DNA from 3 places in the Bacillus sp. 5w2 genome. Region 3 is predicted to be linked to each of the others. Evidence: riboswitches for the same ligand, from Rfam matches in the RefSeq annotation. Region 3 holds a riboswitch; each other region holds the start of a gene.
What was found. Region 3 has a riboswitch for S-adenosylmethionine ahead of ACXY7N_RS11605 (hypothetical protein). Riboswitches for the same ligand answer to the same signal wherever they lie in the genome.
Positions count from the first base shown of each region.

Region 1: another riboswitch for S-adenosylmethionine. It lies ahead of ACXY7N_RS25070 (ABC transporter permease); the one in region 3 lies ahead of ACXY7N_RS11605 (hypothetical protein).
Region 2: another riboswitch for S-adenosylmethionine. It lies ahead of ACXY7N_RS12255 (bifunctional homocysteine S-methyltransferase/methylenetetrahydrofolate reductase); the one in region 3 lies ahead of ACXY7N_RS11605 (hypothetical protein).

Region 1 is NZ_JBTIWT010000020.1:64,375-71,579, reverse strand. It holds gene tnpB (IS200/IS605 family element RNA-guided endonuclease TnpB) at 1-220, opposite strand, end outside; gene ACXY7N_RS25080 (hypothetical protein) at 590-1,093, shown strand; partial or broken gene ACXY7N_RS25075 (DUF3951 domain-containing protein) at 1,110-1,282, opposite strand; SAM riboswitch class I at 1,386-1,491, shown strand; gene ACXY7N_RS25070 (ABC transporter permease) at 1,626-2,543, shown strand; gene ACXY7N_RS25065 (ABC transporter permease) at 2,561-3,565, shown strand; gene ACXY7N_RS25060 (ABC transporter ATP-binding protein) at 3,522-4,532, shown strand; gene ACXY7N_RS25055 (ABC transporter ATP-binding protein) at 4,529-5,302, shown strand; gene ACXY7N_RS25050 (peptide ABC transporter substrate-binding protein) at 5,316-6,926, shown strand; gene ACXY7N_RS25045 (YusW family protein) at 6,943-7,205, opposite strand, start outside.
Region 2 is NZ_JBTIWT010000005.1:86,455-93,659, reverse strand. It holds gene ACXY7N_RS12285 (MBL fold metallo-hydrolase) at 1-65, shown strand, start outside; gene ACXY7N_RS12280 (class I SAM-dependent methyltransferase) at 75-1,187, shown strand; gene ACXY7N_RS12275 (ArsR/SmtB family transcription factor) at 1,333-1,623, opposite strand; gene ACXY7N_RS12270 (cysteine hydrolase family protein) at 2,057-2,569, opposite strand; gene metC (cystathionine beta-lyase) at 2,730-3,893, opposite strand; gene metI (cystathionine gamma-synthase/O-acetylhomoserine thiolyase) at 3,890-5,002, opposite strand; SAM riboswitch class I at 5,096-5,205, opposite strand; SAM riboswitch class I at 5,408-5,517, shown strand; gene ACXY7N_RS12255 (bifunctional homocysteine S-methyltransferase/methylenetetrahydrofolate reductase) at 5,588-7,205, shown strand, end outside.
Region 3 is NZ_JBTIWT010000004.1:333,021-340,225, reverse strand. It holds gene ACXY7N_RS11625 (short-chain fatty acid transporter) at 1-1,218, shown strand, start outside; gene ACXY7N_RS11620 (hypothetical protein) at 1,259-1,612, opposite strand; gene ACXY7N_RS11615 (NAD(P)H-dependent oxidoreductase) at 1,609-2,184, opposite strand; gene ACXY7N_RS11610 (SWIM zinc finger family protein) at 2,208-2,645, opposite strand; gene ACXY7N_RS11605 (hypothetical protein) at 2,850-3,107, opposite strand; SAM riboswitch class I at 3,209-3,307, opposite strand; gene ACXY7N_RS11600 (hypothetical protein) at 3,430-3,621, shown strand; gene ACXY7N_RS11595 (YwiC-like family protein) at 3,654-4,376, opposite strand; gene ACXY7N_RS11590 (ECF transporter S component) at 4,561-5,262, opposite strand; gene ACXY7N_RS11585 (ABC transporter ATP-binding protein) at 5,235-6,896, opposite strand; gene ACXY7N_RS11580 (energy-coupling factor transporter transmembrane component T) at 6,869-7,205, opposite strand, start outside.

The DNA.
Region 1 (7,205 bases), on a different contig from region 3:
TACTATCCACTTCTTTTAGCCAAACAAACTCTTTCTTCATGGCAGGAAGTTTGGCAGAGCATGTACCATATGTCAAACCCTTTCCTGTTTCTTTGTATGCATTATCCCATAGAGATAGGAAGTGATTGAATACAAAACGAGAACAACCAATTGTTTTATTAATCAGGATCGCTTGTGCTTTATTTGGATAGATACGAAATTTATACGCTTTATTAATCATCCTTCGTTTCACCTCCATTTCGATATATGTCTATTATATACCAAACATACATTCGATTGATAGTGAAGTGATTATTACAAATTTCCTGGTAATACTTTACATATGTCGAACGATTAAGATGACTTCCTGTCATCTCTTGTTCGAAGCCAATTCATCTCCCACCTACTCGCTGGGCTACGTCCTTCACGATCCTTGAGGAAGGAGTCTTCTTGGCTAAATTGATAAAGTGACGATACTGTGACAAAAATGTTGGTGTGTATATTAAGATATCGTCTTAAGTGTAAAAAGTAGGGTGTTCTCGGTATAATAACAAGTGGAGATAAAATAAACTATAATGAGTAATAGCTGTAGATAAAAGGAGAAGAAGAGATGAAGAAGGTTTTGGGTATTGCTGTAATGGGAAGTATGCTCCTTCTAGCAGGGTGTAATGGAAATAAAGATACGAAAGAACCGAAAGAAAAGGTAGAGCAATCTACTGAACAAAAAGAAGAGATAAAAGAATACCTTGCAGTACATGAAAAATACGATATAAAAATAAATAAAGAAATTAATAAAGCACTGCAGTTATTTGAAGTAGCAAAAGAAAAGGGCGGTAAGGAAATAACGAATGCTACATATAAAGAGGATGTGCAAAAGGTAACAACGAGCATGTTAGAAGATATCGATAATATACGTAAAGAAATTCGTGTTCCAAAGTCGAAAGAGCAAGAACATGAGATATACGCTGGTTTCTTGAATGAATCGGAACAAGCGATGAAAAAATTACAGAAGCTAGCTAAAGAAGAAGACTCATCATTGATTCGTGATATAGAAATTAATTTTGCAACAGCATCGACATACTATAAACGTTTTCAAGCAGAAACGAAAAAATAACCTTGCACATGCAAGGTTATTTTTTCTTCTTACCGTCTTCATCTTCATCCTTGGATACCAATACTTGCTGCTCTTCATGAAATATAGAAATGGTTTGCCAGGTAATAGTATCGAATGGATTATAAAAAGTTTGTAGAAGCCAAGGATGACAAGTATAACGATTGTTAATGGTAATTCCGATAAAAGAATTAAAAACTGATTTTTCTAAATATATCCAATTTGATTGACTTTTCATTTTTTCAGAATTATAATTCGAAATATACAATTTGAACCAAATAATAATATAGCAATTTACTTATCCAGAGAGGTAGAGGGACTGGCCCTATGACACCTCAGCAGCGGGTTCTGTAACAGGAACACCGTGCTAATTCCAGCAAGCAAGTCTTGAAAGATAAGTGATGGGCCTTCGTTTATTAAGCCTTGATCTTATTTTTTAAGATCAAGGCTTTTTGTATTTTAAGAAGCAAAGAAGTAATGGGAATAAATATGTAAATAAAACAAAGTAAATTTATTTGTTTAGGGGGTTATTGAAGTGTATGTTATTAAAAAACTATCGGTTATGGTGTTCACACTATGGGTCATTACGACAGTAACATTTTTGATTATGCATATCATTCCTGGGGATCCATTTTCATCAGATGCGAAAATCTTCCCAGAGGAAGTAATACAAAATATGAGGGCGAAGTATCACCTCGATGAACCGTTATGGAATCAATATGTCGCTTATTTAGATGGTGTAGTTCATTTTGACTTTGGTGAATCCGTTCAATCGACGGGACAAGGTGTATCAGAGATTATAACGACAGGATTTGGTCCATCAGCAATTATCGGCTTACAAGCACTTATTATTTCATTGTTAGTCGGAATTGCAGCAGGTACATTTGCTGCCCTGCATCACGGCAAAGTAATTGATTATAGTGTGAGCTTACTTGCAATTCTCGGTATTTCTATTCCAAGTTTTATTTTAGCACCACTATTTATACAAGTATTTGCTATACAGTTTGAACTGTTACCTGTTGCTTCTTGGGGTACATTCGAACATACAGTATTGCCATCCTTCGCATTAGCATTAGGGCCAATCGCGGTTATTACAAGATTTGTTCGCTCTAATATGATTGAAGTTTTGCAGAGTGATTATATTAAGCTAGCGAGAGCGAAAGGCATACCAATTAAGAAAATTATTATAAGACATGCTCTTCGAAATGCGATTGTGCCAGTACTTACATTTGTTGGACCATTAATGGCTGGACTGTTAACAGGGACTTTCGTTATTGAAAAAATATTTTCCATTCCTGGTCTTGGAAAATATTTTGTAGATAGTATTTTTAACCGGGATTATCCGGTCATTATGGGAACAACCATTTTCTATAGTGCGCTATTAATTGCATGTATTTTTATTACAGATATTATTCATCGTATTGTTGATCCACGTATTCGTTCTATTACGTAAGGAGGGGGGACATTTAAATGGGAGCTTATAAAATCAATAACCAGTTATTAACGAATGAAGAGAAAAAAGAATTAACGATAAATAAAGAGCAGCAAACGATTAGCCGAAAGAAGGAAGTGTTTCGCAAGTTTATATCAAACCCTATAGCGGTTTTAGGGGCAGTGACGTTATTACTAATTATTATTTTCTCACTAATTGGCGAAAGTTTAACATCATTTACTGCGAGTGAACAAGTGAAAGAAGCAACTAATTTACCTCCTAGTAGGGACCATTGGTTTGGAACCGATGATTTAGGAAGAGACATATGGGCGCGTACTTGGGCTGGTGGGAAAATCTCACTAACAGTTGGATTGGTAGCAGCAGCTCTAGACATAGGGATTGGTGTACTAATCGGAGGTTTTAGCGGATATGTAAGAGGGCGTAATCGTCTTGGAACGTTAATTGATGAGTGGATTATACGAGGGATTGAAGTATTATATGGTATCCCATATCTATTAATTGTTATTTTGCTATTAATTGTTATGAAACCAGGTCTTTTTACTATTATTATTGCCCTTGCATTAACAGGGTGGATTGGAATGGCTCGTCTTATTCGAGCGCAAGTACTGTCTTTAAAACAAAGAGAATTTGTTATCGCAGCAGAGCGGTTAGGTACGTCTCATATGAAAATTATATATGGACATTTAATTCCAAACTTAACAGGGATTATTATCGTAAATTTATCATTTACAATTCCGGCAGCTATTTTCTCAGAATCATTTTTAAGCTTTATCGGACTCGGAGTGCAATCACCAGCGGCTAGCTGGGGAACGATGACGAACGATGCACTTGGGACATTACTAAGCGGAGAGTGGTGGCAGCTATTCTTCCCGGCAATCATGATTGCACTCATCATGTTCGCATTTAATGCTATTGGTGATGGTTTGCAAGATGCAATTGATCCGAAAATCGTAAAACGGAATCGAAAGGAGAAAAAACATGGGACAGCTCTTATCTTTAGAAAACGTAACGTTAGCCGTTGAAAAAGAGAATAGTAAGCAAGCGATTGTGAAACATGTTTCCTTTTCTATTAACAAAGGTGAAATAGTGGCATTGGTAGGGGAGAGTGGTTCAGGAAAAAGCGTTACAGCGCAATCTATTATCGGCTTAAATCAAGAATCCATTCGTATCGATGGTGGAAATGTATCTTTCCAATCAAAGGAATTAACGAATTTACAAGAATCAGAATGGAATCAAATTCGCGGGAAAGATATTTCCTTTATCTTTCAAGATCCGCTTTCATCTTTAAATCCGACGATGAAGGTGGGAAGGCAAATTACAGAAGTGATTTTGCAACACGAAAAGAAATCGAAAAAAGAGGCAAAAAAAATTGCAATTAACCTATTAAATGATTTAGGAATACATGAAGCAGAGAAACGTTTTGAACAGTACCCACATCAATTAAGTGGCGGTATGAGGCAACGTATTTGTTTAGCAATTGCGTTTGCTTGTCATCCAAAGCTTGTTATTGCAGACGAGCCAACAACAGCGTTAGATGTAACGATTCAAAAACAAATTATGGGATTATTAAAAGAGCGGAAAGAAAAACAAAATACGAGCATTTTATTAATCACACACGACTTGGCGCTTGTACGTGAAGTAGCTGACCGGGTGGTAGTTATGTACGGTGGACGTGTTGTTGAAAAAGGGACGATACAGGAAGTAATAGGTTCTCCTAAACATCCATATACGAAAAGCTTATTACAAGCAATTCCGAATATGGATGATTCAGAAAAAGTATTACGTGCAATAGAAGGAACGACACCTTCCATTGAAACATTAAATAGCTTTGGTTGTCCCTTTGTTAATCGTTGCCCAGTAGCAATAAAAGAATGCATTCATCGCTTCCCAGAGAGAACAACATATTCTGAGGAGCATAGTTCTCATTGTTGGCAGCATGTTCTAGAGCATAACCAAGCGAAATCAAAAGAGAAGGTGAATGCTTCATGACGACAGATTTAATTACGGTAAAGCAAGTAAAGAAAACGTATGGAAGTAAAAACAAAGAAATCACAGCTTTAAAAGATATATCTCTTTCTATCCCGAAAGGAACAACGCTTGGCATTATTGGAGAAAGCGGTTCTGGAAAAACAACACTCGGTAAGCTTATAGCTGGGATCGAGAAACCAACGTCTGGTGAAATTGATTATAACGGTCAAGTTGTTCACAAGTTGAAGGCAGCTCATAAGCGTGATTTCTTACAGAAAGTGCAGTTCATTTTTCAAGATTCCACAGCGGCATTAAATCCGCGCTGGAAAGTACGCGATAGCGTAACAGAAGGCTATATTTCATTTGGTTTAGGCGATAAAGGATTGAAAGATAAAGTCGCGGGTGATGCGCTAGAGCGTGTTGGGTTAGATAGACGATATATTGATCGTTACCCGCATGAATTTAGCGGAGGGCAACGTCAACGTATTGCTATTGCAAGAGCTTTATTATGTGAGCCAGAAGTATTGATTCTGGATGAACCAATTTCAGCATTAGATGTTTCACTTCAAATCCAAATTGTGCACTTGCTGCAAAAGATTCAAAAGGAACAAGGCTATACATATTTATTTATCGCGCATGATTTACCGATGGTTCACTATTTATGTGAAAAAGTGGCTGTCTTATATAAAGGAGAACTTGTTGAATTTGGAGATACGGATGAAGTATTCCGTAATCCACAACATTCTTATACAAAAACATTATTAGCATCAACACCAAAAATTTCAGGGTAAAGGGGAATGTAAGATGAAGAAGTTTTTACTGTTTGTCATTATGACCGTTTTAGCAATTACTTCTGTCGCTTGCGGTAAGAAAGAGACGCAAAAGGCAAGTGCTGGTAAGGGAGGAGGAGATCGATTAGTAACGAATATTGGTAGCGATCCATATACACTTGATTCCGCTATTGCAACAGATAGCACGTCAGGTTATGTAATTGGACATTTATTCTCAAGTTTATATACGCAAGATAGTGATGGGAAATATCAAAATGAATTAGCAGAGAAAGAAGAAGTAAATACTGATGGAACTGAATATACAATTCATTTAAAGAAAGATATTAAATGGTCAGATGGTTCTGCTATTACAGCAAATGACTTTGAATTTGCATGGAAGCGATTATTAAATCCAAAAACAGGTTCTATGAATGCGACAGAAATGTATTTTATTAAAGGTGCAGAGGCATATAATACTGGAAAAGGTGAAGAAGGCCAAGTGGGTATTCAAGTTGTTGATCCTCAAACATTAAAGGTAACACTAGAGCACCCAGTGTCTTCTATTAAACAAAAATTAGCAAGTTCATTATTTATTCCATTATCTAAAAAATCAATTGATGATAATAATAAATTAAAAACAGATCCAAAAGAGTTAATTACGAACGGACCATTCACGTTAAAAGAATGGAAGCATAACCAAGCAATTACAGTACAAAAAAATAAAGAATACTATGATAAAAAGGTAACATTAAAAGAAATTGAGTTTCGTATTATTCCAGACTCTAAAACAGCGTACCAATTATACAAATCAAAAGAATTAGATTTACTAAGTGGTTTACCACAAGAGATGATTGAGAAAGAAAAAGGAAATAAAGAATATAAGCGTGTTGCAGGATTTTCATCTTATATTTATTCGTTTAACGTAGAAAAAGAGCCATTCACAAATGCGAAAGTACGTAAAGCATTCTCATTAGCAGTTGATCGCAAGTTTATCGTGGAAAAACTCTATAAAAACAATGCACAAGAAGCAAATGCATTCGTTCCAGAAGGAGCAAAAACACAAAGTGGCCGTGATTTCCGTAAAGAAAAAGGTGGTTACGTTAAATTTGATCCAGCAGAAGCGAAAAAATTACTAGAAGAAGGTATGAAAGAACAAGGCTGGTCTACATTACCTGAAGTAACATTAAAATTCACTACAGATACACAACATAAAAAAGTAGCAGAAGCAATGCAAGAAATGTTTAAGAAAAATCTAGGCGTAGATATTAAATTAGAAAATAAAGAGTGGAAGAGTTACATCGACACATATAAGCAAAGTGATTTCCAATTAGCTTATATGGGATGGGGCGGCTCTCTATTAGATCCAATTACTAAACTAGATCTATATGCAGGTGATGGTCCGAATAACTATGCAAAATGGCATAATAAAGAATTTGATGCTTTAGTAAAAGAAGCAGAAGTTGAACAAGATGAAGATAAGCGCTTTGACTTACTGCATAAAGCAGAAGATATTATGTTTACAGATTCACCATTAATTCCGGTTATATTCCCTTCTGATTCCTATTTACAAAAAGAATCAGTATCTGGACTGCAATATTATGTTGGATCTAAGCCAGATTTAAGATATGCAAAAATAAAGAAGTAGGCAACCGCCTACTTCTTTATTTTATTTCTCTTTTATATTCTTTTTTCGTTCCATCAGAGAAGACAACTTCTAAATCGAATTTTTGGTAGTCTTTATCAAGTTTGAACACGTTCACTATTTGATCGATTACTTCTTGGTCAGGAGTATCTTTATCAAATTTTAATTCTTTTAGAAGTGGGCTTAATTTTGTGATAGCCTCGTCTCCTGTTAATTTTACATCTGCTTTATGATCTTCAATTTTTGCTTCCATTTTTTTATCAGCTGCTACGTTTTTATAGT
Region 2 (7,205 bases), on a different contig from region 3:
TATGTGGACATGGTCCAGAAACAAGCATTGGTTTTGAAAAAGAAAATAATCCATTTTTACAGTAAGGAGTCATTATGGGGATGGAGCTTATTTTAAAAGAATGGATGGCGAAAGAGAAGGATTATTCAATTTCATATAGTACGTATATGAACCTCGTATTGTATACAGAGGGACATGGTTATTATATGAAGGAACGTGAGAAAATTGGAAGACAAGGGGATTTTTTTACAAGTAGTAACGTATCCTCTGTTTTTGCAAAAACATTTGCTAAGTTTTTTATTCGTCTTGTTGAAAATGGTGAAGTTGCTCCGAATATTTGTGAGATTGGTGGGGGAACAGGAAAGTTTGCCTATGATGTTTTACAAGAATGGAAGCAATTGTCTCCAGAAACCTTTATTGATTTAAACTATTCATTGATTGAAATGAGCCCTTTTCATAGAAAATTACAGCAGAAAAATCTTTGTTCGTTTTCTAATGTGGCATATTATACGTCGCATAGTGAAATGGGGGAATCATTCGAAGGAATTCTTTTTTCGAATGAGTTATTTGATGCATTTCCTGTTGAAGTAATTCAGAAGAGAAATGGAATATTGTATGAAGTACGTGTTACATACACAGAAGAGGGGAAACTTGCAGAAGTATGTAGACCGTTACATAAAAGCATCGGTCGATACTTATTGAAATATAATATTCACCTTGTTGAAGGTCAGCGTTTTGAAGTGTCGATTGCGATGGAAGAATATATAAAAGAAATTGCGAAATGGTTTCAACGAGGTGTATGTATTACAGTTGATTATGGATACACAAAAGAAGAATGGATGCATCCTGCACATCAAGAAGGAAGCTTACGAGGGTATTATGAGCATAAGTTAATCCGTAATCCTTTAGCACATCCAGGTGAAATGGATCTTACTACTCATATTCATTGGGACGAACTAAAAGAGATGTTTAGCCTGCAAGGTATGCAGACAGTATGGCATAAGAAGCAAGCTGAGTTTTTGTTAGCAGCAGGAATATTAGATCAGCTTACCGATCATCAGGATAGGAATCCTTTTTCTGAAACTCAAAAACAAAATCGTGCAGTTCGTTCGATGATTTTGAGCGGAGGATTAGGGAGTGCATTTGATGTTGTTATACATACGAAACATATGCAACAGTTACACTTAGATCGGTATTTGAAACTATAAAAAAACAAGACACAGCATATTTCTGTGTCTTGTTTTTTAATACGACTTATGTAGCATCATATATTTCCTCTCATGATATATATTTATATTAAAGATATGAGATGAAAAATATAAAATACGTCCTTTTTTCTCTGTTTATGAGTCCCTAACCTAATAATACGCGAACGAGTTGAATAATTGTCTCGTTTTCTACTTTGTAATAGATTTCCAATCCTTTTCTTTCACTTGAAACGATTTTAGCGCTTTTTAACTTTGCTAAATGCTGTGAAATTGTAGATTGTGGCATGTTTAAGCCAGTGTACATTGTAGAAACATTGCTTGGACCACGTTCAATTAATCCTTTTACAATACATAAGCGAACAGGATGAGCAAGTACTTTCAATAATTCTGCATTGCTTTCATATAGTTCAATTTCTTTTTGAAAGGTTTCTAACATGTTCTTTTCCACCTCCGTGTGAGCTGTTATACCATACTATACATACCAAAAAATCAAAGAAAAGAAAACAGTTGTTGCAGAAAAAAAGTCCTAAAGTAAAGAAATTGTAAGAAAAGAGACCCTGATGTAAATAAAGTAGATGATTTAGCACGGTTTTGTAAAATGACATTTTTGGGTGAAAATTTAGATGCGTTTTAAAAATTGAAAGATATAGATATATTTGTAACACAATCTTACCATGATTTTCTTATTCTTTCAAATGAATATACAAAATTTTTAAAATAATATGACAAAGGAATTATAATGATATATATAGAATATAAAACAGGTTAAAAGAAAAGAAGCTGAATGTAATCAGCTCCTTTATGGTGAAAATGAAATGTTTGAGTATAGCTGATAAATCTTAGAATTGCCAAGTCATTAGTTATGTATTCTAGCATTCATCGTTCATCAACTTTAAAAATCTACGGTTCCATATATTCTCATAAAAATCAATTGTCTCTTTTGCGGACATAAATGGATTATGTAACGTAGAGGTTGTTTTCTGTACCATGAAGTTTTCGTATCCTAGTCCATGGGCAAATTTAATTGTAGCATCCATGCAGTACTCTGTTTGGGCACCACAAAACTCAATACGATGTACAGATAATTGATCTAAAATCTCTTTTAAGTTTGTTTTATAAAATGAATTGGCATGTGTTTTTCTTACAAAAAAATCTTGTTCTTGAACATCTAAATCAGCATGAATAGCCCAAAGTTCTTTTTCGGGTACTAAATCATCATCGCAATGTTGAACGAAAAGAATTGGTTTATTTGTTTTTCTGTATGAAGAAATTCTTTTATTTACTTTTGTAAGTAAATTTTGTAAATCAAATAAATGCTCTTCGCTATAACATACTCCATTTTGTAAATCGATAACGATTAAAACATCTGCACAAGTATCCATTATTTTTGCCCCTTTTTTACTTCTTAATATATCAATTAATTCATTACTTGGAAATAGATGGTGCTCTGTCGTTTTTTATGAACTATACGAAAAGTGAAAAATATACTTAACAGCATAAAAAAGAAGATATGATAACTTAATTTCATATCTTCTATTCTCTCTATGCATTTACAGGTTCTTCTACATAAGAAAGGGCATTTTCAAAATCGGATATTAAATCGTCAACATTTTCAAGGCCGACGGATAACCGAAGTAATGAATTAGAAATCCCTCTTTCATCACGAGCTTCTTGTGACAATGCTGCATGTGACATTTTAGCTGGGTAGGAAAGAATCGATTCGACAGCACCTAAACTAACCGCAAAGACAGGTAATTTTACTTTTGATAGAAATTGGCGGAGTGCGTCTTCTGATTGTAAAGTGAAAGATAGGACAGCTCCGGCTGATGTAGCTTGAGATTGTTGAATATTAAATCCAAGATGTGATTGTAAGCCAGGATAATAGACATTTTGAACTTTAGCGTGCTCTTGTAAATAGTGTGCAATTTTATTGGCGTTTGCAGCTGAATGCTCAAGACGTACATGCAATGTTTTTAGACCACGAAGCACGAGAGAACAATCTTGAGGGCCTAAAATAGCGCCGAATGCATTTTGTAAAAATCCAAGTTTTTGAGCGAGTTCGGCATCTTTTACAACCGCTAATCCGGCAGTAACATCACTATGACCAGCAATGAATTTTGTGGCACTATGAAGAACGACATCGGCGCCAAGGTCAAGTGGCTTCTGGAATAGTGGTGTCAAAAATGTATTATCAACAAAAGTAAGGGCGTCAATAGATTTTGCAAGTTTAGAAACAGCACGAATATCTGTCACTTTTAAAAGCGGATTAGAGGGTGTTTCCACATAAAAGAGTTTTGTATTTGGCTTAATGTTTTGCTTTATTTCTTCTAAATTAGTCATATCAATAAATGTATGGGAAACACCGTAACGGGAGAGAACTTCAGTTATAATTCGATAAGTGCCTCCGTATACGTCTTCTGAAATGAGTACGTGATCACCTTGTGAAAGAAGGAGGAATGCAGTAGAAATCGCTGCAATCCCTGATGCGAAGGCAAATCCTTTTGTTCCGCCTTCTAATAAAGCAATGATATCTTCAAGAGCTTCACGAGTTGGATTACCAGATCGGCTATAGTCATATTTTCCGAACGTATCTACATCAAACTGGTGGAATGTTGATGTATTATAGATGGGAACGTTAACAGCTCCTGTTTGCGAGTCATGTTTATATTGGTTGTGCAGTAAGAGTGTATCTATAGAATAACTCATATTCTTACACCTTCTTTTACAAGTTTAATGGCTTGCTGTAAGTCTTGAATTAAATCGTTACTATTTTCAATGCCAACGGAAAATCGCAGAAGACGATTACATACACCGTTTGCTGTTCTGATTTCTTCAGGAATATCAGCGTGTGTTTGCGTTGCTGGATATGTCATTAAACTTTCAACACCACCAAGACTTTCAGCGAATGTAATTAAGGATAAAGATTGTAAGAATGGATTGATCCATGTTTCATCTTTCAGACGAAATGAGATCATGCCGCCTCTTCCAGGATAAAATACATCTGTCACCCCGTCTTCATCATTTAAATAAGCGACAACTGCTTTTGCATTTTCTTCATGTTGTCTCATACGAAGCGCTAACGTTTTCATACCACGAATTAATAGCCATGAGTCAAATGGGCTTAAGACCGCACCAGAGGCATTATGATAATGAGCGATTTCCTCACAAAGTTCCTTACCTTTTGCAACGACAAGTCCGCTTAGGACATCGTTATGTCCTCCTAAATATTTTGTTGCGCTATGAAGTACAATGTCAGCACCTTCTGTTAATGGTTGCTGTATATAAGGTGTGTAGAATGTGTTGTCTACAATAAGAAGTAGTCCGTGTCTTTTCGCTACAGTTGCGACAGCGGCAATATCAGTAACTTGCATTAATGGATTAGTCGGAGTTTCTATGAAAATAGCCTTTGTTTCAATTGTGATAGACTGCTCAATTTGTTTAATAGATTGTGTATTTACGTATCTACATCGAACGTTCCACTTTTTTTCGTGCTCAGAAAATAATCGATAAGTGCCCCCGTATAAATCTTCGGATACAATAAGTTCATCTCCGGAACGGAATAGGGAAAGGACAAGGAGAACAGCTGCCATCCCTGAACTACAGGCATAACCTTGTTCACCGTATTCTAAATCTGCGATTGCCTGTTCTAAAAGGCCGCGAGTTGGATTGCCAGTTCGTGAGTAGTCAAAGCCAGTAGATTTGCCAATTCCTTCATGACGATAAGCAGTTGAGAAATAAACAGGTGGATTAACAGTTCCTGTTGTAGTTTCGCTCCGGTTTCCGATTTGTGCTAGTTTTGTTTCGATAGTTGACATGTGAAAATTCCTCCCTTTTAAATTAACAATTAAGTGAATGTAAAATAAAAAAAGCCTTCTAAGAAGAAGGCTTTCGGTTTGAATAGAGTCTTCTTCTCATCTGTCAAATCTTTCACAATTTGCTGGAATTAGCACCTTATTAACAAATGTTAATGGTTGCTGAGGCGTCGTAGGGCCAGTCCCTCTACCTCTCTAGATAAGAATGTTCGTATGAAATTTTATTATGTTTTTAACTTTACAACAAAAGATAATTGAATTGCAACTTTATTTTAAATAATTTTTATTTTTCCGCAAGTGTCATTGACTTTTGCATTTGTGCGTGCTAAATTTATTAAAAAATTAGCAAACATTGTTAAAAGGGGAACGCATTTCCTTTTAGCTACATAAATAAAATAATAAAGACAACTCTTATTGAGAGCGGTGGAGGGAAAGGCCCTGTGAAACCCGGCAACCTTCAAACGAAATGTTTGAAACGGTGCTAATACCTGCAAAACGAATGTTTTGCATAATAAGAGGAGGAACGATTATGTCCCCCTCTTCAAAGTGAAGAGGGGGTTTTTATATTGATAGAAATGAGGGAGATTTGTGAAATTACTAGATTTATTGTCAAAAGGAATTGTAATAGGTGACGGTGCGGTTGGGACGTTATTACATTCACATGGTTTGCAAAGTAGTTTTGAAGAATTGAATATATCTGATCCAGATTTAATTATATCGATTCATAAGCAATATGTAGCTGCTGGGGCAGATGTGATTCAAACAAATACGTACGGAGCAAATGAAGCAAAATTACGTATGTATGGTTTAGAAAATCAAGTTACTGAAATTAATAGAGCGGCAGTAAAACTGGCGAAAGCATCTGTTACCGACAAAAATGCAATTTTAGGAACAATTGGCGGTATGAAACATATCGGAGCTGTTACGACAACTGATATGGAGCGAGAATTTATGTTGTTGGAACAGGCAAGTGCATTATTAGAAGAACAGGTTGATGGACTGCTATTAGAGACTTTCTATGATGAGTTTGAATTACTTCATGCTGTTCAGGTGTTACGAAAGCAAACGAATATTCCAATTGTAGCTCAATTAGCGTTACATGAGGCAGGTACGACTCAAAATGGAAATGATGTAAATGAAATATTAAAACAGCTATTAGATTACGGTGCAAATGTTGTTGGATTGAACTGCCAACTAGGGCCACTTCATATGACGGAAGCTTTTAAAATGATATCGATTCCTCAAAATGGCTACTTGTCAGCATATCCAAATGCAGGTCTTCCAAATTATGTGGAGGGACGTTACGTATATGAAGGAAGTCCGGCTTATTTCGAAGCGATGACACCGAAATTTATTGAGCAAGGTATTCGGTTATTGGGTGGTTGTTGTGGCACGACTCCAGAACATATTGAAAGTATGAAACGTGCTACTCTAAATGTTACGCCTGTAATAGAAAAGGATACGATTCAAAGACCAAAAGTAGTTCATACACATGAGAAACGTTCAAAAGCTCATGTCACTTTAGCAGAGAAAGCAAAAAAACAAACGACAGTAGTAGTGGAATTAGATCCACCGAAAACGTTAGATACGCAGCGGTTTTTTGAAGGCGCAAGAGCATTGAAAAGAGCTGGAGCAGATGCTATTACTCTAGCAGATAATTCATTAGCATCGCCTCGCATCTCGAATATGGCAATGGGAGCATTATTAACGAAGCATGATATTCCAGTATTGACGCATTTAACGTGTAGAGATCATAACGTCATCGGACTACAATCTCATTTACTAGGCCTATCAGCGTTAGGTATGGAAGAAGTGTTAGCTTTAACTGGTGATCCAGCACGTGTTGGTGATTTTCCAGGTGCCACTTCTGTATATGATTTGTCCTCTATTGAGCTCATTAAAATGATTAAAGAAATGAATGATGGGCGCTCTATTTTAGGGAAATCAATAGGTCCAGCAACAAGATTTTCAGTGGGAGGTGCGTTTAACCCGCATGTAAGACATTTAAAAGCAGCGGTTAAGCGAATGGAACGGAAAATAGATGCTGGAGCAGAATATTTCTTAACTCAGCCGATTTACGATGTCGCGTTAATGGAAGAAGTGTATGAAGCGACAAAACATTTGGAACAACCGCTTTTTATTGGGATTATGCCATTAATAAGTAAACGGAATGCAGATTTTCTTCATTTTGAGGTGCCAGGAATTA
Region 3 (7,205 bases):
GTGGAAATGATTAATCACTGGGGTAATGGCATTTGGGGACTACTCGCCTTTTCTATGCAAATGGCACTTGTACTCGTAACAGGATCTGCTTTAGCAAATGCTCCTCTTATTAAAAAAGGATTAACGAAAGCTGCAAGACTACCGAAAACGAATGGACAAGGTATTATTGCCATTTCAATCGTAAGTTTACTAGGAGCATACATAAACTGGGGATTTGGTATTGTTGTATCTGTTTTATATGCAAAAGAAGTGGCCAGGCAGCTTGAAGGATTAGATTATAGACTAGCAATTGCTTCTTCTTACTCTGGATTTCTCATTTGGCATGCGGGGCTTTCTGCTTCTATTCCTCTTACGTTAGCAACTGGCGGCGAAACGTTAATTAAAACGACAGCGGGAAGTATAAAAGAAGCGATTCCAATAACAGAAACATTATTTTCACCATACGCACTCGTTCCAGTTATTATTTTTCTCGTTACGATGCCTCTCATTAATAAAGCGATGCATCCAGATGAAAAACATACGATAACGGTAGATCCTAGCGTATTTCATGAAGAAGCTGCCGCTCAAGAAGTAGGGAACAATACGTTCGCTGAAAAAATGGAAAATAGCATCATTATTACACTTTGTGTTGGATTGTTAGGTCTCATTTATATTTTCAATTACTTTTATACGAAAGGCTTTAACCTTACTCTCGATATCGTGATTTTTATGTTATTAATTGCTGGACTTATTTTCCACCGTACTCCGATTCAATATATTCGCGCTTTTTCGGACTCTACGAAAAGTGCTTCTGGTATTTTACTTCAATTTCCGTTTTACGCAGGAATTATGGGAATGATGATTGGAGCAAATAGTGAAGGACTTTCACTTGGAGGAGCTATTTCGAATTTCTTTATTAGCATTTCAAACGAAACGACTTTCCCGCTCTTTACTTTTTTAAGTGCTGGCATCGTTAATATTTTCGTTCCGTCTGGCGGCGGTCAATGGGCTGTGCAAGCACCCATTATGATTCCAGCTGGTGCTGAACTTGGTGTCCCTGCTGCAAAAACAGCAATGGCAATTGCGTGGGGTGATGCTTGGACAAATTTAATTCAACCTTTCTGGGCATTACCGGCATTAGCGATAGCTGGTTTAGGTGCTCGTGATATTATGGGATTTTGCGTTGTGAACTTACTATATGCAGGATTTATCATTAGTCTATGTTTCTTATTTATCTAAATGAAAAGCTAGTTTTATACTAGCTTTTTTACATAATAAATTATTTATTTCCCACGCAATTTATAATCCTTTCCCACTCTATCTCCGTAAGATGTAACGCCTCAAATGCAAAAAAGTCTTCACATATTTTTTCAATTAAATCTGGATTGTTCTTAAGGAAATTCCACTGTAATGCTTTAGGAAGAAAATATGTTTCATATTCTTTACTTCCTCTTACCACCTCATCAACTTCTCTTTCACAAATCCCTCTTATTAGATAATCATTTCTTAATTGAATCGTCATTTGTTGAAATGTTTCGCTACATTTTTTCAATTGAAGTAAACATGTAATATACGTTCGCAAAAGTTCGTTATCATACCCACAACAGTTTAGAATACGATCGATTTCATTCATAATGTACGAGCCTTTTCTTCTATTTGTACTAACCATTTTTCCCGCTTCTCTAGTTTACTCGTTTTCACTGATTGGAACACTGACCGTTTTATATCGCGAATACCGCAAAAACGTAAAACGCCTCTCTTCATCATAATCCAATCTGCTGATCGGTATAATAATGCGACGTACCATAAAGGCGAGTCCAACGTATTAATAACCCACGCTTTCTTTCCGTTCAATAATCCTTTCGGCAGGGCACCTTCATATTTATAAGCAAATCCAGCTACGAAAATGCGATCAATAAATCCTTTTAAAATAGCAGGCATCCCCCACCACCATATCGGATAGATGAAGAGAAGCGTATCTGCCTCTTCCACTAATTTTCTATATCGCGCTGTCTCTTCCTCATTTACTAAATCACGTCTTTTCTTCTCTTCATTAAATACAAGGACTGGATCAAATTGTTCCTTATATAAATCAAGTACCGTAACCGAATGATTTGTTTCTTGTAATCCTTTTTGCACATGCTTTAAAATCGCCGCGTTAAAACTGGAAGGACTAGGATGAGCGTATACAATTAGTACATTCACTACAAAACAACTCCCTCTATAAGTTAAAGTTTCCCCTTCTTTAACATCTTCTCTACAATTTGTACGTTTTTCGAACTTTGTAATAAACGATTTAATACTGTAAGTAACTCTTCCTTTTCTAAATCTTTCAGTTTCTCTTTTACCGTACTTTCACCAGCACCTTGAATATCATAAACAACTGCCGCCATATGCTTGCAAAGATTCTCATAAGGACACTCGCAGCTACTTTCTGTAAAATCTTCAAGATCAATAATCACTTCATAGTTTCCTGCATTTCCAGTAACGAAAGCAAAAACTTTCTTATCGTGTATTTCAACATCTTCTACATGTCCATCTTCATAATATTCGTATCCTCTATCTACAATGTATTTCGGAATCCATTTCGTTATATCATGTAATAAGTAAGCGTACATAACAACACCTCTTCCTTTAATTCCCTTTTGACTTCCAAAACCCTGCATGTTATTCTAATAACTGTCAAATAGTAAGTCTATATGACAAAACGACTGACACCTATTCGGCGGAGGTGTCTCTTTTCATTTGCAGCCGATATGAAGTGCCTCTTTCAGGCACATTCAATCTTTGACACTACACACTCAACACCATTCCCTTGTATCAGGCTGCTTCAGCAGTCTTTTACTCTACATACTTCAAAAAAAGAGAGCTTAGCTCCCTTTTCTCGCCTTATAAAATACCCCTTTTTCAGTATAGAGATATTCATCAGCTAATGTAATTTTCCCATCCAGTTTCAGTTCATCTAATAGTCTTGATAAATAAAATTGATGTAACATCTTTTTCGTGAATTTTCCTTCATGATGCGAAACGATATGTTCTTGAATATCTAACAATGATATTGGCTTATCTTGCTCTATCATATATTCATAAACTGTACTACGCAGTTTTACGTATTTTTCGAGTGTCACAGTACTTCGCAACCCCTTTCTTCTTAATATAAATTTTCGTAATCGGTTTTTTTGACAACAAAAAAACCTCTCCGATAAGAAGAAGTTACGTATATATCTTCGTCTTATCTCCCAGAACAAATATGTTCTGCTGGAATTAGCACCTGCATCGCGGTTGCTGGGTTTCATCGGGCCAGTCCCTCCACCTCTCTGGATAAGAAAATATTCACTTAAATCTTACTATACGTAATTTCATTTCAATTGTCAAACAAATACAACAAATTATATTTTCTTTCTTCCTGTTCATACTATACATATATGAATATGCAAGGAGGAGTATGAAATGCACGAAAATGCTCGCGGATATGTACAAGATTCTTTTCAATCATTACAAGAAGCAAAACATTGTTTAGAAGCAGCGCTACAGACCGTTGAAAAAGATTTTAATCGCGCACGTATTGAACAATCCCTTTATGCGATCGAACAAGCTATTCAACGTTGTGATTACACGGTTCACATTTTAGAACAAGATTGAAAAAACTTCCCATCATAAGATGGGAAGCTTTTTCAAATGGCATACTTCATAATTATTACCGTTATGATTAAAAAATATACAGAATTAGCAATTTCTAAAATACCTACTTTTATAATAGAAATTTTTTTACCGTACAACATAATTGCTCGCATGACACTTGGTATAAAAATAAGAGAACACCACGGATTCATAGCAAATACAATGATTGTTAATACAATATGATAACCCCAAGATATAAAACGATACTTCGGGTTATTTTTCTCACGTATCATCGTTTTCACATAAAACGTACTTCCTAAAAAATATAAAAATGATATAAGTGCAATAAATAGTGCTGTTTTATCTATAAGTTTCATTGAAAAATAATAACTAACTAAACCGCCAATACAGAAAACAATAATCGCACTAATGTCATTTAGTAACGCTCTTTCATTCTTTTGACGAGCGTAATACATATTTACAATAAATAATGGAATCATTACTGCTACGAATAAAAGGATGCGCCATTCATATAATAGAGAAATCATTCCAAATACGAACGCGATGATAAAATATACAATTGCAGCATGTAACAACTCTTTTTTTCGTCTTTGCTTTATGTACATAAGAAATGGATACGTAGCTAAATAGATAAAGAACCAAGCTAAAAACAATGGAATATGATACATAGTAGGTTTCCCAAGAATAACACTTACTAGAAATGGTATAACGAGCATAGCCCATGCACCGTGTTGCTTCGGAATAACTAACTTCATTAACTATACACCTCCCTTTTGAAAATAACTCTCACCTACTATTATACAAATAATTTTATATAATAACGGATATATATTGAATCGATTTTTTGACAATAAAAAATGCTCCTTACAATATGTAAGAAGCATGAAAGAGGCAAACGAATATGTAAGTCGCGACCCTACCTTATATGAGTATGCTTTTCTATGCCATGTTATGCTTTTCTAATATGCCATATTTCTTTTTAAATCTTGTAAGAATCGTAATCCAAGACGTACTAAATAATAGTAAGAAAACAACATTCGAAATCGCATGGCTCAAATCGAAATAAAAACTTGCGATATAATACGAAATGACAGCTTCCCACGTTGCCTCACGTATGAAACCGAGAAGCCCCCAGAAGTTCATAATCCAGCCAAATAAAAATCCAACAAACAATCCGTATAGAAGTCTTCCCCATAACTTTTTCATTAAAAATGTATTACGTAATAATCCAGCTATAAAACCAATCATACCCCACGAAAACATTTGCCACGGCGTCCACGGACCTTGTCCTAAAAAAATGTTAGATACGATAGCCGCTGTTGCACCAATCATAAAACCAGTTTCACTCCCAAACACAATTGCAGAAACGATAATGACAAATGAAGTCGGTTGTACACTTGGCAATATCGAAAATGGTACGCGGCTAACTGCTGCAATTGCCGCTAACACAGCAACGAGTACAATTTCACGTGAAACAAAAGCCTTTCTTTCAAAGCGGATATAAAACGGTAACATAATAACAACTAATAAAAACAAACTACTTAACATGTAATAACCGTCCATGATAAGTGTAGTAAAGAGTAATGTGCCTATTATTACTGCAAAAATACATATTATGAATGCAACATATCGTTTGGACACGCTTCGTACACATCCTCCCACGTTAATGCATATGGTAACTCTTTTCGAATAAATCGATTAATAGAGGTTGTATAAAAGAAGTTGCCACTAAAAAATTCTTTCGGTGTATCATTCATAATGACTGCTCCGTCAAATAACATCATACATTGATCAACGTATTTCGCTGCAAACTCAATATCATGCGTTGCCATTACAATTGTTGTACCTTCTTTTTGTAGCTTTCTAAATACCTCTCCTACTCTTTCTTTTTTCCACGGATCTAATCCCTTTGTCGGTTCATCAAGTAATAATAAAGTCGGCTTTGATAATAACGTTGTACATAACGCAAGTAGTTGTTGCTCTCCCCCGCTACAATCATGCGGATGGCGTTCTTTAAGCGAGCACAACCAAAACTTCTTCAACATATCTTCTGCTATTTCTTTTCCTTGTTCTCCGTATAACTCGCGTGCACGTTCATACACTTCTTCCCACACTGTATCAAATGTAAAATGATAATACGGATGCTGTGATACATACCCGATACTTTTAAATCGTTCTTTCGAATCAATTTTATGTATCACTTTCCCATTCCACTTTACTTTCCCTCTTCTCGCTTTTTGCAATCCCGCTAAAATCGTCAAAAGCGTGGACTTCCCGGTACCGTTTTTTCCAACGAGAGCTACCCATTTTCCTTTTTCAATCGATACGGTTAAGTCTCGTAAAATAAGTGGACTATTTTTTTCATATTGAAACGAAATATGCTCTGCACTTAAAATAACTTCGTGTTTTTCACTTTTTGCTACTGGCTCATTCACATATGATATCTCTGAAAAGTTATTCAGTTTCATTTGCGCTTCTCGCACTGTAAACGGAATATCTTCTACATTCCATTCTAAAAACAATCTTGGAATTTGCGGAATAAATGGACGGAACTTTTCAACTTCCCACATGTTCGCTATAACCGTTTTAGGGCTGCCATCATACACGATTTGACCATTATTCATACAAATAACGCGTGTTGCAAGTGGTATCACTTCATCTAAACGATGTTCACTTAAAACAATCGTAATGCCAAGTTCTTCGTTAATACGTTTTAACAATCCTAAAAACTCTTTCGCTGCAATTGGATCTAACTGCGCCGTCGGTTCATCTAATAATAATAGTTTTGGCTGCATAACTAATACCGCAGCTAAATTGACGAGCTGCTTTTGCCCGCCAGATAACGTATGAACAGATTGGTGCAATAAATCTTGAAATCCTAAGAAGCTAATAAGCTCTGCTATTCGTTTTTGAATAATCTGTGATGGTAACCCGATATTTTCTAAAGAAAATGCTAATTCTTGAATGACCGTATCCATTACGAGCTGATTTTCTGGATTTTGAAATACCATACCAATTTCTTGTGCAGATAATAAATCAGGTACTTCCTCTAATAAAACGTCCTCATAAAAAATTTCTCCTGAACGTGTACCGATTGGAAGTAATTCCTTTTTAAAATGTTTCAATAAAGTCGTCTTTCCAGAGCCTGACCCTCCAGCAAGTGCAATAAACTCTCCTTTTTGAATAGAAAGAGAAATATGCTGTAACGCATATTCGTTCTCATCAGCATATACAAATGATAAATTGTTTATTTCTGCATGCGCCACCATATCCATTCCTTTCCTTCCATTATAATTGGTAGACTAATAAACATCATAAATACTCCGAACATCACTCCATCGTATTGCTGAAATAGAATAGATTCGACTTTCGGATAAATGATTAGCTTTCCCCCGCCATACGTATTACATATAATAGCAATGATAAGTAGAATACTTAAATAACTGAGCGTACACCAATCTCGTCTTTCCATTCTATACCGAATATATGTCGTACGCTTCGTTACACCAAATCCACGGGCTTGCATAGAATCTGCTGTTTGCAGCGCATCTTCTAATGAACAAATTAATAATACTTGTAGCAAT